Regions from separate parts of the Lysinibacillus sp. FSL L8-0126 genome, predicted to be linked through region 2. Evidence: a T-box and tRNA genes for the amino acid it is inferred to sense, from the RefSeq annotation. Region 2 holds a T-box; the other regions hold tRNA genes.
What was found. The T-box of region 2 lies ahead of serS (serine--tRNA ligase). A T-box ahead of a tRNA ligase gene usually reads a tRNA of that ligase, here a tRNA-Ser.
Positions count from the first base shown of each region.

Region 1: it has a tRNA-Ser gene. The T-box ahead of serS (serine--tRNA ligase) is inferred to sense a tRNA for this amino acid. The anticodon was not compared.
Region 3: it has a tRNA-Ser gene. The T-box ahead of serS (serine--tRNA ligase) is inferred to sense a tRNA for this amino acid. The anticodon was not compared.

Region 1 is NZ_CP152028.1:2,259,198-2,266,246, reverse strand. It holds gene MHI34_RS11095 (helix-turn-helix transcriptional regulator) at 1-304, opposite strand, end outside; gene MHI34_RS11090 (DUF771 domain-containing protein) at 452-808, shown strand; gene MHI34_RS11085 (hypothetical protein) at 826-1,164, shown strand; gene MHI34_RS11080 (FtsK/SpoIIIE domain-containing protein) at 1,217-2,146, shown strand; gene MHI34_RS11075 (hypothetical protein) at 2,086-2,538, shown strand; gene MHI34_RS11070 (hypothetical protein) at 2,756-3,274, shown strand; gene MHI34_RS11065 (AAA family ATPase) at 3,237-4,073, opposite strand; tRNA gene MHI34_RS11060 (tRNA-Leu) at 4,204-4,284, opposite strand; tRNA gene MHI34_RS11055 (tRNA-Cys) at 4,331-4,404, opposite strand; tRNA gene MHI34_RS11050 (tRNA-Gly) at 4,413-4,487, opposite strand; tRNA gene MHI34_RS11045 (tRNA-Gln) at 4,492-4,566, opposite strand; tRNA gene MHI34_RS11040 (tRNA-His) at 4,584-4,659, opposite strand; tRNA gene MHI34_RS11035 (tRNA-His) at 4,695-4,770, opposite strand; tRNA gene MHI34_RS11030 (tRNA-Trp) at 4,783-4,856, opposite strand; tRNA gene MHI34_RS11025 (tRNA-Tyr) at 4,870-4,953, opposite strand; tRNA gene MHI34_RS11020 (tRNA-Thr) at 4,963-5,038, opposite strand; tRNA gene MHI34_RS11015 (tRNA-Phe) at 5,051-5,123, opposite strand; tRNA gene MHI34_RS11010 (tRNA-Asp) at 5,140-5,215, opposite strand; tRNA gene MHI34_RS11005 (tRNA-Met) at 5,219-5,293, opposite strand; tRNA gene MHI34_RS11000 (tRNA-Val) at 5,320-5,395, opposite strand; tRNA gene MHI34_RS10995 (tRNA-Glu) at 5,411-5,485, opposite strand; tRNA gene MHI34_RS10990 (tRNA-Ser) at 5,510-5,601, opposite strand; tRNA gene MHI34_RS10985 (tRNA-Asn) at 5,607-5,683, opposite strand; rRNA gene rrf (5S ribosomal RNA) at 5,700-5,815, opposite strand; rRNA gene MHI34_RS10975 (23S ribosomal RNA) at 5,928-7,049, opposite strand, start outside.
Region 2 is NZ_CP152028.1:1,490,770-1,497,818, reverse strand. It holds gene asnB (asparagine synthase (glutamine-hydrolyzing)) at 1-1,688, shown strand, start outside; gene MHI34_RS07220 (PLP-dependent aminotransferase family protein) at 1,707-3,128, opposite strand; gene pdxS (pyridoxal 5'-phosphate synthase lyase subunit PdxS) at 3,231-4,115, shown strand; gene pdxT (pyridoxal 5'-phosphate synthase glutaminase subunit PdxT) at 4,117-4,680, shown strand; T-box leader at 4,730-4,945, shown strand; gene serS (serine--tRNA ligase) at 5,022-6,302, shown strand; gene MHI34_RS07200 (hypothetical protein) at 6,386-6,598, shown strand; gene MHI34_RS07195 (sigma 54-interacting transcriptional regulator) at 6,585-6,857, shown strand.
Region 3 is NZ_CP152028.1:2,604,440-2,611,488, reverse strand. It holds gene MHI34_RS12925 (1,4-dihydroxy-2-naphthoate polyprenyltransferase) at 1-163, shown strand, start outside; gene MHI34_RS12920 (dipeptidase) at 177-1,103, opposite strand; gene MHI34_RS12915 (TraR/DksA C4-type zinc finger protein) at 1,151-1,600, opposite strand; gene MHI34_RS12910 (MerR family transcriptional regulator) at 1,676-2,437, opposite strand; gene MHI34_RS12905 (diaminopropionate ammonia-lyase) at 3,282-4,484, opposite strand; tRNA gene MHI34_RS12900 (tRNA-Glu) at 4,759-4,830, opposite strand; tRNA gene MHI34_RS12895 (tRNA-Ser) at 4,833-4,923, opposite strand; tRNA gene MHI34_RS12890 (tRNA-Asn) at 4,933-5,009, opposite strand; tRNA gene MHI34_RS12885 (tRNA-Ile) at 5,017-5,090, opposite strand; tRNA gene MHI34_RS12880 (tRNA-Gly) at 5,092-5,165, opposite strand; tRNA gene MHI34_RS12875 (tRNA-Phe) at 5,171-5,246, opposite strand; tRNA gene MHI34_RS12870 (tRNA-Asp) at 5,304-5,379, opposite strand; tRNA gene MHI34_RS12865 (tRNA-Met) at 5,383-5,457, opposite strand; tRNA gene MHI34_RS12860 (tRNA-Ser) at 5,511-5,603, opposite strand; tRNA gene MHI34_RS12855 (tRNA-Ile) at 5,619-5,695, opposite strand; tRNA gene MHI34_RS12850 (tRNA-Met) at 5,703-5,776, opposite strand; tRNA gene MHI34_RS12845 (tRNA-Ala) at 5,804-5,879, opposite strand; tRNA gene MHI34_RS12840 (tRNA-Pro) at 5,896-5,972, opposite strand; tRNA gene MHI34_RS12835 (tRNA-Arg) at 5,980-6,056, opposite strand; tRNA gene MHI34_RS12830 (tRNA-Leu) at 6,065-6,153, opposite strand; tRNA gene MHI34_RS12825 (tRNA-Gly) at 6,159-6,233, opposite strand; tRNA gene MHI34_RS12820 (tRNA-Leu) at 6,269-6,353, opposite strand; tRNA gene MHI34_RS12815 (tRNA-Lys) at 6,371-6,446, opposite strand; tRNA gene MHI34_RS12810 (tRNA-Thr) at 6,455-6,530, opposite strand; tRNA gene MHI34_RS12805 (tRNA-Val) at 6,534-6,609, opposite strand; rRNA gene rrf (5S ribosomal RNA) at 6,620-6,735, opposite strand.

The sequences.
Region 1 (7,049 bases), 770 kb from region 2:
CAAAAATTGATTCGACCAATTTATCATAAAATTCATCACTAAATTTCATAGGTTTCATGTAAGAAAAAAGTCTTCTAACATACTCATGCATATCACCATGAAGTATCCAATTAACATCTTTTTTACATAATACCGATATTCTTTCTAATCTCTTTTTACTTGGTATATTGACACCATTCTCCCAATTACTTACTGTACCCTTAGAAGCTTCAAAAACCAATTCACCGAACTCTTCCAAATTCCAACCAAAAGACTCTCGTATTGATTTAATTCTAAGACCAATTTGCTTTTTATCCAGTTGCAATGGTTTTGTTCTCCTTTCAAAAATCAATGTATTTATACCCTATTCTAACATGTACAAGCTTTATTTTAAAATCAGTCTTTACAATTATCGATGTTTCGTTTTATAATCACATTAAGGTTTCGTTTTATAAACAAATAAACAAAACCTATAATTCCACCAAAAACAAAACATCTAATTAAGGAGGTACTTGTTATTCAACATTTTGAAATTACGGTTCCAATTCAACTTCCTAAAAATTTAATAATTATCGAAGTCAATGAATACCAAGAACTGAAGAAATCAATGAAACTTGGGGTTTGGTGGAGTATGGAAGATGTTTTAAAAAGAATTTGTATCAGTAGAAAAACATTTACAGAAAAAATCTTATCCAATCAACAATTTCAAAAGGAACTAGAATCATTTGTTCACTTCCCAAAATCAAGAGGTGAAAAATACTACTTCTTAGCATCTAAAACAACAGAATTCTTAGAAACAAGATTTAAAGAGATTATGAAAACAATGTAGGAGGATTATTAAAAAATATGGAAATTAAAGAACTAAGTAATTTAATTGATTACAAAAAGTTAGGTGAAAAAATGCTATTGGTAGATGCACCAAAACCAAACTTTAAATATGTAAATGGTAAAAAAACTGAAGAAATTGGAGCATATACATATGTTTTAGTTTTAGAGGAATTTGGATATGAAAAAATCGAAGTGAAAATTGAAGGTAATATCCCTCTTATCAAACCTGAGGTATTCTTACCCAAACAGTCAATTCCAATAAAAGTGAAAGACCTTCAATCAAATCCTTATATCGGGAAAAATGATGGTAAATTCTATTACAACTTCAAAGCTTCATCAATTTCACTAAACAAATAATTAATCATGCCAGAGCTGCAACTCTGGTGTTTTTTTGAAAGAAGGTCCTCTTATGAATGATAAACCAACTCATAAAAAAATTAAAGTTCAATATCACCATCGAAAAAGTTTTTTAGAAGGTTTTGCTCTCTCTTTAACCCCTATAGCTATTACAGCTGGTTTGGACTTAGGAGAACCAATACTGGATTTTCTATTTAATATAGATTTACCTTTCAATCATAAATTGCTCCCTCTCATTACACCAATAATATGGGGAGGAATGTACTTTCGAAGTAAGTACTCATTTTCGAGAAATAAGCGTATTGCAGCTATTTTATTTGAAGTAATTAAAGCAAATAATTTATTCAAAATAGAGGATTTAGGTTATTATCAAAAAATTTATACTTCCTTAACATTCACCTTCTATTTTACACGATACAAATTAGTAATTGATACCGATAGCCATGGCGCATCATATACAAAACAAGTTAATGAACTAGGGCCTATATTGGAGTTGGCACTTGGTTTAAGACTTTTAGAAATTAATATTTCAAACCCAAAGTTCACACGTTATGAATTCTTACTTATTCCTATTCAAAGTTTAATTATCGATAACTCACATGATATCCCTAAAAGTAAGAATACAATTCAATTGGACAGCGAAAAATACTGGGATTATATTAAATCCCCGCATGCTCTAATAGCTGGTGCAACATCATCTGGAAAAACATACATGTTATATTATTTAATGCTTCAATTCGCTCAACAAGATGCAGAAATCTATATCTTAGATCCTAAACGAAGCGATTTGTCCTCATTAATTCATTTTATTCCTGAAGGACATAATCATGTTGCAATAACACCTAATCAAATTTGCGGCATACTTCGAACAGTAAATGATGAAATGAATTTACGTTATGAAAAATACTTTAGCCAACCAAAATGGGAGAAAATTTTCAATACTATAATTTACAGCCAATTGTTATTTTTTTCGATGAAGTAGCTGCATTTAATGAAGAGGATAAAAAAGTTGCAAAAGAAGCTGACTCTTATTTAAAGCAATTACTATTCAAAGGTAGACAAGCAGGTATATTTTTAATACTTAGTACACAAAAACCTACTGCTGAAGCCATCCCGACAGCTATTCGTGACCAAATGGGGCTTCGAATTGCTTTAGGTCAACTCTCAAAACCTGGTTATAAAATGACACTAGGTGATGATTGGGATGAACTACCTTCTGTAGAAACCGGTACAGGAAAAGGGCTAATTATGATGGATGGAATGAACTGGAATGTACCACGTGCTTATACATCTCCTTTACTAAATCTTGAATCTATTCGTTTTCAAGATACTTTATCTAAATTATTAGAAGAAGGTAAGCAAAAATTCCAATAAGATTCTTATGAACAGAACAATTTCTCCGTTATGCCCTTTTGACCTTTTCGTTTTTGAAAGGGAAATTTCTTTGCTTGCAAAGAAAAACGGAGTGGTTTAGCGGAGCACCGTTTCAGAAATGAAAAGGCATGCCGAAGCATAGCTGAGGCAGTTAACTTGTTATATACACAAACTTAACGAGAAAATTGAATATCGCAGAGATTAATATGGAGATTGAATGTGTATAAAATTTTATAACACAAAAATTATTCAATCTTCCATAACTGAGATTTATGAATATGACGAATTAATCGCATATAATTTTACAAACCCCATTACCGTTGAAAAATCAGAACGTATAACTTTTGAAAATGCAACACCAGAAATGAAGCGTGAACGGATTGCAAGAATGAAAACTCGTTATCTTAATGAGCGTTGGGAAATTTCTAGATTAATAGACGTAAACTTTGATAACCAAACAAGTTTCCTTACGTTAACGTTTAAAGAAAACATTCAAGATATAACAAGTTGCAATTATGAATTCATGAAATTTATTAAACGATTAAACTACAAAATATATAAAACGAAAAAAGCCACTTTAAAATATTTAGCTGTATGGGAATTACAAAAACGTGGGGCAATTCATTATCATATCCTATTATTTTCAATATCTAAAATCCCTTATACAGAACTCTCAAAGTTATGGAAGTTTGGATCAGTTAATATAAAAAAAGTAGATCTTCCGAGACATTCTTAATATCTTCTCTAGATTTACTATATTTAGATGCAATATTCCCTTGATACCCTACCATTAAATCATTAACTATAAACGTTGAAGAACTAAATATTCCCATCTGAGCAACATCTTTATTCTGTTCGAATCTCCATCTAATTTCACCCGTTTTCATTGTTTCTTCTTGTCTTCTCATTGTATAAACTATTCCTAAAGGAGTTATCTCTAATTCCTCATCATACATTAGATTAGATATAACCGTATTTAATAGTCTTATACCTAAAATTGAATATCGATCAATCTTTGCTGGAACAATATAATAATCTGAAGCAAATAAAGCTGCATCAGTATAAAAAGAAATAGTAGGTGGACAATCAATAAATATATAATCATACAATTCTTTTAATTTATGCTCATTAATAAATTTGTTTAGTCTTTTATATAACGATTTATTAGAAGTATCATCTTTAATTATATCAATCGTACCACATATCAAGTCAATATTTGGTTCACTTTCAAATTTTAAAATAACCTCCGAAACAGATGGAATCTTTGGTCTTTCTGAAATCGTTTTAGTATCTTCAAAAATCTTTCGAATAGTTATTCTATGACGATAATCATTCATATATTCTTCAGCTTGATTTACAAGGTCCATAATTGATTGTGTTGTATTAAATTGTGGATCTAAATCGATTAATAGAATCTTTTTTCCTTCATAATTAGCTAGATATTCTCCTATACCTATACAAAGAGTGGTTTTTCCTACGCCACCTTTCATATTAATAAAAGAAACTACTTTACCATCTTTAATTTCTTGACTCATATACCAAATACCCCCATTCAAATTAATACTATTTTACCACAAATTATTGAACATCTTTTAAAGTTTTCTACATATTTTCTACATAAAAAAAAGAACCCTTGTTATTTCAAGGATTCTTCGCTGTAAAAGATACCGGTGGTCGGGGTCGAACCGACACTCCAAAGGAACACGATTTTGAGTCGTGCGCGTCTGCCAATTCCGCCACACCGGCATAATGGAGATAAAAAAAATCGGATACACCGATTAGAGTTAAAATATGGAGGCGGCAACCGGATTTGAACCGGTGATAAAGGTGTTGCAGACCTGTGCCTTACCACTTGGCTATGCCGCCATCGAAGTTGGAGCGGAAGACGAGGTTCGAACTCGCGACCCCCACCTTGGCAAGGTGGTGTTCTACCACTGAACTACTTCCGCAAAATGGCTGGGGTACCTGGATTCGAACCAGGGCATGACGGAATCAAAATCCGTTGCCTTACCGCTTGGCTATACCCCAAAAGATAATTATATAAATGGGGCGACTGATGGGAATCGAACCCACGAGTGCCGGAACCACAATCCGGTGCGTTAACCACTTCGCCACAATCGCCATTATATTATAATTTTTATTAATTTTACTTTAAATGGGGCGACTGATGGGAATCGAACCCACGAATGCCGGAACCACAATCCGGTGCGTTAACCACTTCGCCACAATCGCCATAAAATTAATTGGCAGGGGCAGTAGGAATCGAACCCACACCAAAGGTTTTGGAGACCTCTATTCTACCGTTGAACTATGCCCCTATAATAATAAAACTGGTGGAGGGGGACGGATTCGAACCGCCGAACCCTAAGGAGCGGATTTACAGTCCGCCGCGTTTAGCCACTTCGCTACCCCTCCGGGAATACATGGTGCCGGCGATAGGAGTCGAACCCACGACCTACTGATTACAAGTCAGTTGCTCTACCAACTGAGCTACACCGGCAAAAAAACATGATGGGTCAGGACGGAATCGAACCGCCGACACTTAGAGCTTCAATCTAATGCTCTACCAACTGAGCTACTGACCCTTGTTATTAAAATAAATGGCGGTCCCGACCGGGATCGAACCGGCGATCTCCTGCGTGACAGGCAGGCATGTTAACCGCTACACCACGGGACCATTTGGTTGCGGGGGCCGGATTTGAACCAACGACCTTCGGGTTATGAGCCCGACGAGCTACCACTGCTCCACCCCGCGATAATCATATACTATTGTAAAAATAATGGTGGAGGATGACGGGCTCGAACCGCCGACCCTCTGCTTGTAAGGCAGATGCTCTCCCAGCTGAGCTAATCCTCCATCTGGGTATTTAAATGGTGACCCCTACGGGATTCGAACCCGTGTTACCGCCGTGAAAGGGCGGTGTCTTAACCACTTGACCAAGGGGCCAACTTTTGGAATAAATCAAAGTGCTGGCGGAGAGTAAGGGATTTGAACCCTTGAGACAGTGTTAACCGCCTACACGATTTCCAATCGTGCTCCTTCGGCCACTCGGACAACTCTCCAAGAATGGCTCCGAAGGCAGGACTCGAACCTGCGACAACCTGATTAACAGTCAGGTGCTACTACCAACTGAGCTACTTCGGAATAATTTTAGTATATAGCCTAGCGACGTCCTACTCTCACAGGGGGAAGCCCCCAACTACCATCGGCGCTAAAGAGCTTAACTTCCGTGTTCGGTATGGGAACGGGTGTGACCTCTTTGCCATCATCACTAGACTATTTGAAAGACAATACTTATTATAACATATTTTATCAAAATTACAAGTATATTATAATATTTTTTATTCTTTCAAAACTGGATAAACGTACATTGAATGGTTCAAACATTTTGGTTAAGTCCTCGATCGATTAGTATTCGTCAGCTCCATGTGTCACCACACTTCCACCTCGAACCTATCTACCTCATCGTCTTTGAGGGATCTTACTTACTTGCGTAATGGGAAATCTCATCTTGAGGGGGGCTTCATGCTTAGATGCTTTCAGCACTTATCCCGTCCACACATAGCTACCCAGCGATGCCTTTGGCAAGACAACTGGTACACCAGCGGTGTGTCCATCCCGGTCCTCTCGTACTAAGGACAGCTCCTCTCAAATTTCCTACGCCCACGACGGATAGGGACCGAACTGTCTCACGACGTTCTGAACCCAGCTCGCGTACCGCTTTAATGGGCGAACAGCCCAACCCTTGGGACCGACTACAGCCCCAGGATGCGATGAGCCGACATCGAGGTGCCAAACCTCCCCGTCGATGTGGACTCTTGGGGGAGATAAGCCTGTTATCCCCGGGGTAGCTTTTATCCGTTGAGCGATGGCCCTTCCATGCGGAACCACCGGATCACTAAGCCCGTCTTTCGACCCTGCTCGACTTGTAGGTCTCGCAGTCAAGCTCCCTTGTGCCTTTACACTCTACGAATGATTTCCAACCATTCTGAGGGAACCTTTGGGCGCCTCCGTTACCTTTTAGGAGGCGACCGCCCCAGTCAAACTGTCCGCCTGACACTGTCTCCTGCCCCGCTAAGGGGCATGGGTTAGAATTTCAATACAACCAGGGTAGTATCCCACCGACGCCTCCTTCGAAGCTGGCGCTCCGAGATCTCTGGCTCCTACCTATCCTGTACAAGTTGTACCAAAATTCAATATCAGGCTACAGTAAAGCTCCACGGGGTCTTTCCGTCCTGTCGCGGGTAACCTGCATCTTCACAGGTACTATAATTTCACCGAGTCTCTCGTTGAGACAGTGCCCAGATCGTTACGCCTTTCGTGCGGGTCGGAACTTACCCGACAAGGAATTTCGCTACCTTAGGACCGTTATAGTTACGGCCGCCGTTTACTGGGGCTTCAATTCGCAGCTTCGCTTGCGCTAACCACTCCTCTTAACCTTCCAGCACCGGGCAGGCGTCAGCCCCTATACGTCACCTTACGGTTTTGCAGAGACCTGTGTTTTTGCTAA
Region 2 (7,049 bases):
GATTGGCAGTTATCGATCTAATTGGCGGCAAACAGCCAATGAAAAAAATACATGATGGCGTAAACTATGTCATTACATACAATGGCGAACTTTATAATACGGAAGAGTTACGTAAAGAACTTTTAAAAAGAGGACACAGCTTTACAACACATTCAGATACGGAAGTGTTATTAACTGCCTATATTGAATGGAAAGAAAAATGTGTAGATTTTTTAAATGGCATTTTTGCCTTCGGTGTTTGGGATGAGCAAACACAATCACTATTTTTATGCCGAGATCGATTAGGTGTGAAACCTTTGTATTATACAGAGCAACAAGGCGGTGTGCTTTTTGCATCTGAAGTGAAGGCCTTGTTGGCACATCCGACGGTTCAAGCAAGTGTAAATGTGGAAGGATTGGCAAGTATGATGGCTGTAGGACCCTCTAGAGCACCAGGCAAGACACTTTTTCAAAATATCGAGGAATTAAGACCGGGATATGCTATGCGGTTTTCCAGAGAAGGCTTGAAAAAGTGGTCATATTGGCAGCTACAAAGCAAAAGGCATGAAGAAACATTAGAGGAAACTACTGAGCATGTTCGTTTTTTATTGACGGATGCTATTGAACGTCAGCTTATTTCAGATGTACCTATTTGTACATTTCTTTCAGGTGGACTTGATTCCAGTATTATTACCGGCATTGCAGCAAATAGATTTCAACAACAAAATAATAAATTGCATACATTTTCTATCGATTACGAAGATAATGAACGTTTCTTTAATCCACATGCTTTCCAAACATCAACGGATACGTATTGGATACAAAAAATGACGGATACTTTCCAGACAACACATCATGCAGAGGAAATCACGCAACAACAATTAATTGATTTATTAGTAGAATCAGTGATCGTCCGGGATTCTCCTGGAATGGCAGATGTCGACTCATCGTTATTATGGTTTTGTCGAGAAATAAAAAAAGATTTTACTGTAGCATTATCAGGAGAGTGTGCAGATGAAATTTTTGGTGGATACCCATGGTTTCAAGAAAAAACTTCAGGTTTTCCTTGGATTCGTTCATTGTCTGAAAGAGGTGGATTACTTCAAGAGAAGTGGGATAAAAAATTAAAAATTGAGTCCTATGCACATCAACTCTACACACAAACAATGGCTGAAGTACCGTTGTTAGATGGAGAAAGTCCGGCAGAAGCAAGACATCGAGAAATGTTTTATTTAAATATGCTCTGGTTCATGCAAACATTGTTAGAAAGAAAAGATCGTATGAGCATGGGGGCAAGTTTAGAGGTGCGTGTTCCTTTTGCAGATCATAGGCTTGTGGAATATGCTTGGAATATTCCGTGGGAAATGAAGAATTTGGATGGAATAGAAAAAGGATTACTTCGAAAATCGATGGCACACTTATTACCTGATGAAGTGTTGTATCGTAAAAAGAATCCTTATCCTAAAACGTACCACCCTGTTTATACAGCAGGTGTTCAAAAATGGTTGAGAGAAATCCTTCACGATAAAAATTCAATTTTACATGAACTATTTGAACGACAAAAGCTTGCAGAGTTAATTGAATCGGGAGGTAGCTCTTTTAAAATTCCATGGTATGGGCAATTAATGGCAGGGCCTCAGCTTTTAGCATATTTAGGGCAAATTCATACATGGTTTGAACACTATCAGATTCAATTGATTGAAACGTAAAAGAAAATGACCTATCTACTAACTAGTAGACGGGTCATTTTTTTCTATTTCCCAACAATCCATCAGCTGTTCAATGGATTGTTCAATTGTTTGAACAGGTATTCCACCAAAGCCAAGTAAAAATTGAGCATGTGAAGATTCATAATGGTCTAGTCTATAAGCAGATAACGGATAAATACCAATCTCCGCTTGAGAAGCAAGTTGCTGTAATTGTTTTTCTGATAAAATGTGCTGTACTTCTAATAAAATATGCATTCCAGCTTGTTCACCAGTTATTTTAATCGCTGAAGAATATTTTTCTAAAAAGGAGGTTAGCTTATCATGTTTTTTTCGATAAACTTTACGCATTCGATTAAGGTGCTTTGCAAAATGCCCGTCTCGCATAAAATTTGCCACGATATGCTGATCGAAGCGAGGTACAGTAGATGAATAATAATTAAAGACATCGTTATATGTGGCAAGTAGTTTAGGTGGAAGTACAAAATAAGCTACTCGCAAGGATGGCATTAATGACTTTGTAAAAGTACTCATGTAAATCACTGTATCATTTCGATCTAAGGCATGTAGTGCAGGAATTGGTTTTCCAGCATAACGAAATTCCGAATCATAATCATCTTCAATAATATAACGTGAGGAGCTCTGAGCAGCCCAGTTTAAAGCTTGTGCCCGTCTAGTGGCAGATAATACCGCACCGGTAGGAAATTGGTGTGAGGGTGTAATATAAACGACATTAGCGCTCGTTTTTTCAAGCTCATGAATAATAATTCCCTCTTCATCCACTGCAATCGGATAGACTTTTCGTTTATGCTGCGAAAACATACGATGCACGGCTGGGTACCCTGGGTTTTCTAGGGCAAAGCAGGTATCGTCGTTAAAAAGACGTAGGATCATAGGCAGAAGCTGTTCAGTACCAGAGCCAATTACGATTTGCTCTGGATGACAGACAACACCGCGTGATTGATATAGATAATTTGCAATCTCTGTACGTAAAGAAAGTTCACCTTGAGGTTCACCTGTTAATAATAATTCTTTTGAGGTATCGTCAAAAAGCTCTTTCGCATACTTTCTCCATGTTTGAAACGGAAAGGCATCGATATCAATAGAACCAGGATTAAAATCAATTTTGTATGTTTTTTTCTTAGGATGCTCATTGACGGAGGTTACATTGTCTTGCTGAATGTAGGGTAGTTCATCTATTTCTTCAACAAAGTAGCCAACCCGTGATTTAGACATAATATAACCTTCAGCTAATAGCTGTGCATAAGCAATTTCAATTGTTGTTTGAGAAATATTTAAAAAATCGGATAATTTTCTTTTTGACGGTAATTTTTCTCCTACCATTATTTTCTTGGAAATAATAGCATCCTTAATACCGTTATAAAGCTGATCATAAAGCGGTTTATCACTATCTCTTTCAAGCTGAAATAAAAGCATATCCATGTTGTATAACCTCCTGACCTTATGATTATTTTAAAAACTGGATATTTTTATATGGTCAATTTCTATTATACTAAACTTCATCATAAAGGTGGAGGTTAGAAAATGAAACAAACAGGTACAGAGTTAGTAAAACGTGGAATGGCAGAAATGCAAAAGGGCGGCGTTATTATGGACGTCATTAATGCAGAGCAAGCAAAAATAGCAGAAGCAGCAGGCGCTGTAGCCGTTATGGCATTAGAAAGGGTACCTTCAGATATTCGTAAGGCAGGTGGCGTTGCACGTATGGCTGATCCTCGTATTGTGGAGGAAGTAATGGCGGCTGTAACCATTCCTGTTATGGCAAAGGCACGTATAGGGCATATCGTTGAAGCACGCGTTTTAGAGGCAATGGGGGTTGATTATATTGATGAAAGTGAAGTTTTAACACCAGCAGATGAAGAATACCATTTATTAAAAAGTGATTACACAGTACCGTTTGTGTGCGGCTGTCGTGATTTAGGTGAAGCAGCCCGTCGTATCGGAGAAGGCGCGTCAATGCTACGAACAAAAGGTGAACCAGGAACAGGGAATATAGTGGAGGCAGTTCGACATATTCGCAAAGTAAATGCTCAGGTACGTAAAGTAGTGGGTATGACAGAAGATGAATTAATGACGGAGGCAAAATTACTGGGGGCTCCTTTCGAATTATTAAGAGAAATTAAACGTCTTGGTCGTTTACCAGTAGTAAATTTTGCGGCAGGTGGTGTTGCTACGCCAGCCGATGCTGCATTAATGATGGAGCTTGGAGCTGATGGCGTTTTCGTGGGCTCTGGTATTTTCAAATCCGAAAATCCAGAAAAATTTGCACGTGCTATTGTGGAGGCGACTACCCACTATAAAGACTATAAGCTAATTGCTGAAATATCTAAAGAGCTCGGTGTACCAATGAAGGGTATTGATATTGCACAGCTTGGGCAAAACGAGCGTATGCAAGAGCGAGGCTGGTAAAATGAAACGAATTGGTGTTTTAGCATTACAAGGAGCAGTCCGTGAGCATGTCCAAATGTTAGAAGGGCTTGATTGTGAAGCGATTTTAGTAAAACAGAAGAAGGATTTAGTGAATCTCGATGGACTTGTACTACCTGGTGGGGAAAGTACGACAATGCGAAAATTGCTGGACCGTTTTGACCTACTAGAGCCAATCCGTGAACTTGCACAGCAAGGTTTACCGGTATTTGGGACATGCGCAGGATTAATTTTATTAGCCAATCAATTAGTGGATGACGAACCGCATTTAGCAGTTATGGATGTGACGGTAGCAAGAAATTCATTTGGACGTCAGATAGATAGCTTCGAAGTTCAACTGGATATTCCTAAAATAGGTGCACGTATTCCAGCAGTTTTTATTCGTGCACCTCATATTGAAGCGGTAGGTAAAGATGTTGATGTTCTCGCTCAGCATGACGGAAAAATAATTTTGGCGCAAGATGGTCATTTATTAGGTTGTTCGTTTCATCCTGAATTAACAGCAGATAAGCGAATTCTTGAATATTTTGTCTCCTCTATGGTATGACTTGCAAAATTTGTTTTCATATAGTACAGTATGGTTAAAATTTAAATAATTGAACACGATGATGGGAAGTAGTAACAAGCACGTTTTTTTTAGAGAGTCAGCGGTTGGTGGAAGCTGATAAAAGCACTTGTGAATCCGTCCTGGAGTTGCACAGTCGAAGTGAGTGAAGTAGGCTGTAGCCGGCTGAAATGCCGTTATAAAATAAGTGGATTAGGCATACGCCTAGTCAATTAGGGTGGCAACGCGGGTAGCTCTCGTCCCTTTCCAGGGATGAGGGCTTTTTTGTGTTTATTTTGATGCAACAATTTCCCATCATTAAAGAAACTATTGGAGGTATGAATATGTTAGATATTAAACGTGTACGCGATAATTTCGCGGAAATTAAAGAAATGCTATTAACACGTAATGAAGATTTAGGTAACTTAGATGACTTTGAAGGCTTAGATGCAAAGCGTCGTGAATTAATTGCTAAAACGGAAGAATTAAAAGCAGAACGTAATAAAGTATCTGAACAAATTTCACTTATGAAGCGCAATAAGGAAAACGCAGATGAAGTCATTGCTCGTATGCGTCAGGTAGGCGATGAAATTAAAGAATTAGACAATCAATTAAATGATGTAGAAGAGCGCTTTAAAGATATGATGATGCGTTTACCAAACATTCCTCATGAATCTGTCCCAGTAGGTACAACAGAGGACGACAATGTTGAGGAATATACTTGGGGCGAAATTCCAGCATTTGATTTTGATATTAAAGCACATTGGGATCTAGCGACAGATTTGAAAATTGTGGATTTTGAACGTGGCGCAAAAGTAACAGGTAGCCGTTTCTTATTCTACCGTGGTCTTGGAGCTCGTTTAGAACGTGCATTAATGACGTTCATGATGGATTTACATGCAGAAGAGCATGGCTATGAGGAAATGCTACCACCTGTCATTGTAAATCGTGATAGCTTAACAGGTACTGGACAGCTTCCAAAATTCGAGGAAGATGTATTCAAATTAGAAGAAACGGATTATTTCATGATTCCAACAGCAGAGGTTCCAGTAACGAACTTCTATCGTGATGAAATATTACCAGCTGAGGCTTTACCACAAGGCTTTGCTGCGTACAGTGCATGCTTCCGCTCAGAGGCAGGTTCTGCAGGACGTGATACACGTGGTTTAATCCGTCAACACCAATTCAATAAAGTAGAACTAGTTCGTTTTGTAAAACCAGAGGAATCATACGAACAATTAGAGCTATTAACAGGTCATGCTGAAAAAGTACTGCAATTATTAGGATTACCATATCGTAAACTAAAAATGTGTACAGCCGATTTAGGCTTTACTGCAGCAAAGAAATATGATTTAGAAGTGTGGATTCCAGCACAAAACATGTACCGTGAAATTTCTTCTTGTTCTAACTTTGAGGATTTCCAAGCACGACGTGCAAATATCCGCTTCCGTCGTGAGCCAAATGCAAAACCAGAGTATGTTCACACATTAAATGGTTCAGGTCTTGCCATTGGTCGTACAGTTGCGGCTATCCTGGAAAACTATCAACAAGCTGATGGAAGCGTAGTGATTCCTGAAGTTTTAAGACCTTATATGGGTGGTAAAGACGTAATCGCACCAAAATAAAAAACAAATAAAAGCTATTTTAGACCATCCTTTAGGGGAGAATCTAAAATGGCTTTTTTGCTTTTCCAAAATTGAAATCTCCCATGAAAGGTTTTGCAATTTTTTATAATCTAGCAAATTTAAATATATTATTAGAAATTGGCTTAACACCTGAAACAAGTACCGTTTTTGAAGTTATGCAACCAGGGAAACCCGTTTTAACCTATGGGCAACAGCTTACAACATTAGATGGTTTTAGTTATTTATCGCTAAACTTATCCCATTATGGAGCAATGGAAAGCTATGGAGGCAATTGAATTCTCAGAGCATTTTTATGAAAGTAAGCAATTAAAATGCTTAAATAATTTCCTGGGACATAATCTATCTCGAGATAATCATACGGCCTATCGTCTAGAGGATTTCATTACGATAAACACTGAAATGAAGTCTCAACTTGAAAAGGCCAGTCGTAGCGCAAAGAAAAATGCTCCGATTTTATTAACAGGGGAAACTAGAATAGAGAAAGATTTTATAGCACAAGTTCTTCATAATGAAATTGGACGCTATACTAAGTAAATGAAGAAAGAAAAGGACAGTTACAGGAAGCTAATGGTGGAAAGTTACTCATTGACCACCAGATGTATCTTTACAAGCAAAGTTATATCGAAGGTGAATGTGTTTTCAGACGATTAACTATTTAACCTTAATATTCATTACTGTTGCTGCTACGACACAGTTCATATATATTGCTATTACTCTGAGGATAAA
Region 3 (7,049 bases), 1.1 Mb from region 2:
TATTTTCCTAAGTATTCCAAAACCATTACGTGCTATTCAAATTTTCCGAGACAAAAAAGAAGCCAAAGAAGTAATGCCTGCGATGAAATATACAGCACAAACGAATACATTCTTCGGCTTCCTATTAGGAATCGGTTTATTAATTTATTATTTCTTTTATTAAAAATGCGGCAGCCTTAACGGGTTGCTGCTTTTTTTATATAACGTCTGAAATTTTGACTTGCGATACCATGCACTTCTTCGGCTGAAAAACGTGAGCGTAGTGCCTCTACTAAATTTTGTGCTTCTCCTGCATGCGTTAAGCCTTTGACAGTCCTATCAATCCCATCGAAATCTGAACCTAATCCTATGTGCTCGACACCTACTAATTTTGCTAAATGCTCCACATGATCCACTAAATGTTCTAGTGTTGCATCTTTACCAATGAAGGGTGGGAAGTAAACTACATGGATATGTCCCCCATGTTCTACAAGCGCCTTTGCTTGGGCATCCGTTAAATTACGTGGGTGGTCACATAGTGTACGTGCATTACTATGACTTGCAAGAATATGCTTCGCTAAAGGCAACACGTCCCAAAAGCTTTGTTCATTCAGATGAGAGACATCAATAATAATATCTCGCTCATTTAGTAATTGTATAACTTCTTGACCAAACGGCTTCAATCCTAAACTTGCATCCTGTTCAGCTCCATGTGCAACAGCATTTTCTTCATTCCATGTTAAGCCTACTAATTTTACACCAGCATCTAGTACGGCTGTCAGTTTTGCTAAATCATCACCAATGGCATTGCAGCCCTCTAAGCTTAAAATAGCTCCTATCTCATGTGGAGCTATTCGGTCTAACTGCGCCCAATCTGTTATATGCACCATGCCCTCTGTTTGTAAAACATGGGTATGAAATGCTTCAATTTGGCGCATGACCTCAAGAAATTGCAGATTTTGTGGGATTTCTGGGTCAATAAAGATGGCGAATACTTGAGCCTCTATTTGCCCTAATTGCAGTCTTTTTTGATTGGTATGAAGACGCTCATCCTCTGCAAAATTTGCCGTTTCAAGAGTTGTTAATTTTAAAAGCGCATCACAATGTAAATCAATAATCTTCATATCCTCACCTCTACAGCTATTATACTGCTTTCACGAGGAAAAACTTACTAAATTTTATCTTGCGGTGTATCGGAAGAGCCAAATTCCTCAAGTTCAATAAAATCATCAGATCTTGGTGTTGAAGATAGTACATCTTCTTCCACCGGTCGTAAGTTTTCTTCTTTCTGTTCTGCATGCTCCACGCATGTCAAAGCTTGCGGCATAGCCTCTAAACGTCCTAATGGAATGTCTTCACCACAGACCACACATTTACCATATGTTCCGTCTGCCATTGCTTGAAGAGCTTTTTTAATTTCCTCCGCATTGTCGCCAAGATGCTCATCCATAGCCATTTCTGTTAGCTGATCCGTTAAATCACTCGCATTATCAGCAGGATGATTATCATAATTAGATAGCTCTGTCGCTTGGGGACGCTCTGATTCCTCTAATCGTTGTTCAATTTCTTGCAATTCTTGCTCTAGTTGTCTTTTTAATTGTTGCATTACTTGTTGATCCAAAAAAATCTCCTCCTCATGCCTTCATTTTTTCCTAATTTACGATTTCTAAAACATGTCAGCATAAGGAAGACCTATTTATTTACTCGTGTAAGCTATGATTGCATCGTGTAAAAATTGTGCAGTTCCCATTGCACCTCGCTCATCATAATAAGCCGTAAATCGTTCGTCAGCTATATACATTTGTGCAAGTCCTGCATGGGCCTCTTGAGAATATTCATTCCATGTAAAGCTTAGCCAGCGTTTATGCAATTCTGCCACTTCCATCGCAATGTCACTTGTAGGATTCCCGAGCTCCATAGCCTCTGCTAACCGCTCAAACATTTGCTGTTCTAGCTCTTGCATCGCCTGATATTGTTGCTCTGTCATATTCATAAGCTTAGCATTCGAAGCATCCACTGTGCCTTCTCCATATTTCGCACGAATTTCTTGTCCGTATTGCTTTTCATTATCTTCGATTAACCTTTCTTTAAAACCTTTAAATTTTTCTTCATTGGACATCGGTTGTTCCCCCTCAATGGATTGTATTGTTTTTTCTACCGTCTGTAAGATTGTTACAAGCTGTTCCTGGCGTTGAAGCAAAGCTGCTCTATGTGCTTTTAGCGCCTCTGCATGTTGAAAATTTGGCGCCTTAATAATCGCTTGAATCGTCGCAAGTTTCATATCTAATGCACGATAAAATAAAATCTGCTGTAGCATATCGACCTCCAATTGGCCATAGAATCGATACCCTGCCTCATTTGTTCTGGCTGGCTTCAGCAACCCAATTTCATCATAATAACGCAATGTTCTCGTGCTAACACCCGACAATTGAGCAAGCTCCTGAATGGAATATTCCATGTGCTCACCTCCTCTAATGCTACTGTAAACTTTGACGCAACGTTAAGGTCAAGACAAAATAAAAAATATTAATCGAACTATAATCATCCTTTCAGAATATATAATTCCATAAAAATCTATAATCTGAGTTTTTATACACCGATATGAATAATAAATATTTCACAGGAACGTGATAGGATGAAGTGTCCAAATTGTCACCATGAGAGTCATACAAAACAAGTACTAACTTTGCCTTCTCCATCCCTCTTTACAGTATGCTTGACCAATTTTGATGGATTGCTAAGCCACTTTCAGCAAATGAAGTTCGTGCTGTTGCGAATGTTTATGAAAACAGTCAACTATCTATTATTGAAACAGAATCCACTAACGAAGCAGACGCTATACTAGCTGGTCAATTCGTGTAAGCATTCCGTTTGTATTATGAGATGGCACTCAATGAGGGTGATTTTTATTGGATTGCTGATATGCTTGCACTTGGCAGTTCAGCTTATCAAAAATTAGAGAAATATAGTAATGAAATTACATATTACTTCTATTTAAAACAATGGGGTATTAGATGTACAATTTTCAAATGGTCAATACTATGTGGATATGAACGAAACGTGTGATTTTTATGATGCACAAGAAAATTATCAATTCTATGATTGCTATAAGACCTATACTGTTACAATAGATGATTATGGTGCTTTTAAAATTGCCCATATTACTATTCACTAATAAGGTCTTTTACAATCGTAAAATAAGCAAGGAAAAAATAAACTATCGCGAGATACTCTTATTTCGCAATAGTTCGTTTCTTCTGCATTGTTTTGGTAGTTTAAAAATGATCCAGCTATCTTACTGTTCATTGATTCGCATATTTCCCATGCCACACTATGTGATGATAATTCTTTTTATCTGTGTCACCCTCTGTATTAATAAACAACACCCTCGCATGTTCGTCTAGCTGTAGGTCGAGTATTAAATCTTTGTAGTGTTCATTAGTCATTAATTCATAAAAGCAACCAAACGGAGCCGCTCCTGATTCTCCTGCTATAATACGTGAGTCTGAAGCCAATGGATTTGCAAGAACGCGCATTCCTGTTGCTGCTATTTCTTCTTCACAGGAGATGCTTATTTTTATATGGGCTTTTAAGAGTCGCCAAGCCTGTGGATTAGGTTCACCGCAAGCAAGGCCCGCCATTATGGTTTTCATCTCTCCACCAACAGTTACATATTGCTCAGTACCTGCCTTAAAGCTCTCATAATAACAATTAGCAACATGTGGCTCAACTAACACAAATGTAATATCCTGCTCATAATATTGTTGTAAAAAAGCTACTACTGCCCCTGCAAATGACCCAACACCAGCTTGTAAAAATACATGTGTCGGAGCTTGCTGCATCTGTTCAACGATTTCATGTACAAGTGTTGTGTAGCCTTGCATAATCCATAATGGTATTTCTTCGTAGCCATCCCACATCGTATCCTGAATCAGGACCCAGCCATTTTCTTGTGCTAGCTGCGAGGAATAACGCACGGTTTCATCATAATTCATTGTCGTTATTTCAGCATAGGCTCCTTCTTTTTTAATATGCTGTAAACGTTCATCGGCACTGCCAGCTGGCATATATATTCGCGCTTGATACCCTAGTTCACGAGCCGCCCATGCCACACCACGACCATGGTTACCATCTGTTGTTGAAATAAAGGTTAAATTTCCTACCTGCGCTTTTACTTCTGATGATTTTAATTGTTCAAACGATAGTTCCTCTATATTTTTCTGGAGTCTATTGGCAACATACTGCGCAATTGCATAAACTCCGCCTAATACTTTAAATGCGTTTAAGCCAAATCGATAGGATTCGTCTTTTACCAAAATTTTTTCTACACCCATCCATGAAGCAAGTGAATCAAGATGATGGAGAGGTGTCTTTTCAAATTGCTCATATGTACGTAGAAATTGCCCCACTTTCTTTACTTGTTCCAATGTAAAATATGGCAGTAAAGCTGTTCCGTCATTTGCTTTATCCAGCTGATTGTGCACCCACTTTAATTTTTCATTCATTCCTATCCCTCCTTTATCATTAGCTTAGTCCATCTAGCTTCAAAATACAAAATTATACAATACAGAACTTACATTTGTCTAAGTTCATTTGTCTAAGTTCCTTGTTATGCGTTTATGATCCCCTACGGAAAAGGGAGAAAAATTTCTTAACTTCCTATATAATTAACAAGCCTTCACAGATTCGATGTTCTGTGAAGGCTTCATTTTTATAGTAACTATGTTATCAAATCAATTAAAAAGTGCAGTAGATGTAATTCATCTACTGCACTTAGTATGACCCGTACGGGATTCGAACCCGTGTTACCGCCGTGAAAGGGCGGTGTCTTAACCACTTGACCAACGGGCCAATGGCGGAGAAGGAGGGATTTGAACCCTCGCGCCGGTTACCCGACCTACACCCTTAGCAGGGGCGCCTCTTCAGCCTCTTGAGTACTTCCCCACATAAAAATGGCTCCGAAGGCAGGACTCGAACCTGCGACAACCTGATTAACAGTCAGGTGCTACTACCAACTGAGCTACTTCGGAATAATGATGGGCCTAAATGGACTCGAACCATCGACCTCACGCTTATCAGGCGTGCGCTCTAACCAGCTGAGCTATAGGCCCTTGGAGCGGGTGATGGGAATCGAACCCACGACATCAGCTTGGAAGGCTGAGGTTTTACCATTAAACTACACCCGCATAAATGGTGGGTCAGGACGGAATCGAACCGCCGACACTTAGAGCTTCAATCTAATGCTCTACCAACTGAGCTACTGACCCATTTCGTCCATGCTAAGCTTATTTTCTTTTGCTTATCATATCTTCTTATGAAAATAATGGCGGTCCCGACCGGGATCGAACCGGCGATCTCCTGCGTGACAGGCAGGCATGTTAACCGCTACACCACGGGACCATTTGGTTGCGGGGGCCGGATTTGAACCAACGACCTTCGGGTTATGAGCCCGACGAGCTACCACTGCTCCACCCCGCGATAATTTTATACGGTTTCGAGTTTTTAAAGCACCATTTATAAAGATTTAAAACTGGAGGAGGTAGAGGGATTCGAACCCCCGCGCGGTGTTACCCGCCTGTCGGTTTTCAAGACCGATCCCTTCAGCCAGACTTGGGTATACCTCCGTTGCAATATATAAATGGTGGACCTTGCAGGACTCGAACCTGCGACCGGACGGTTATGAGCCGTCTGCTCTAACCAACTGAGCTAAAGGTCCTTTAAGATGGCGGCAGAGGGGATCGAACCCCCGACCTTACGGGTATGAACCGTACGCTCTAGCCAGCTGAGCTACGCCGCCAGGATCTTTATACTGGTTAATTTATTATGGTGGAGCCTAGCGGGATCGAACCGCTGACCTCCTGCGTGCAAGGCAGGCGCTCTCCCAGCTGAGCTAAGGCCCCATAATTTCTTTGGAAATGGTCGGGAAGACAGGATTCGAACCTGCGACCCCTTGGTCCCAAACCAAGTGCTCTACCAAGCTGAGCTACTTCCCGTTCTTTTTGGCGCGCCCGACAGGAGTCGAACCCATAACCTTCTGATCCGTAGTCAGACGCTCTATCCAATTGAGCTACGGGCGCATTAAAAATGGTGCCGAGGACCGGAATCGAACCGGTACGGTAGTCACCTACCGCAGGATTTTAAGTCCTGTGCGTCTGCCAGTTCCGCCACCCCGGCACATTTGGAGCGGAAGACGAGGTTCGAACTCGCGACCCCCACCTTGGCAAGGTGGTGTTCTACCACTGAACTACTTCCGCATGTGCATAAGTTTTTTTATCTGGCAATGAAATAATGGTGCGGGTGAAGGGAGTCGAACCCCCACGCCTTGCGGCGCTAGATCCTAAGTCTAGTGCGTCTGCCAATTCCGCCACACCCGCTTATTATTATTTAAAAATGGTGAGCCATGAAGGACTCGAACCTTCGACCCTCTGATTAAAAGTCAGATGCTCTACCAACTGAGCTAATGGCTCTAAAAAAATGGTGCCGGCTATAGGAATCGAACCCACGACCTACTGATTACAAGTCAGTTGCTCTACCTGCTGAGCTAAACCGGCATATGGTGGAGGATGACGGGCTCGAACCGCCGACCCTCTGCTTGTAAGGCAGATGCTCTCCCAGCTGAGCTAATCCTCCTGGGTATTATGCCTAGCGACGTCCTACTCTCACAGGGGGAAGCCCCCAACTACCATCGGCGCTAAAGAGCTTAACTTCCGTGTTCGGTATGGGAACGGGTGTGACCTCTTTGCCATCATCACTAGACTTGCACATGGATGTGCTGGCTTCTGCGTTCTTAGCAGAAGTTTCTTTATGTATCTTGTTTTGAAGTTGTTTACCTGTCCTTCAAGACAAGAATTATTGTATAACGTTTTCTCACATTGTGCAATACTTTTTTATAAAAAAAAGAAATTATTACTTTTTGAAGTTATTTTTGCTAAGTAAGAGAAAATATTGCCCTGCAAAATATTATAACAATTGTTGTTTCAAAAGAAAACAATTATTTTATTTCACCTATTTTCTTAGCTTATAATCTATTTCTAAACAAGGAAAGGGTATAGAAAACCCTTCACTTGTTG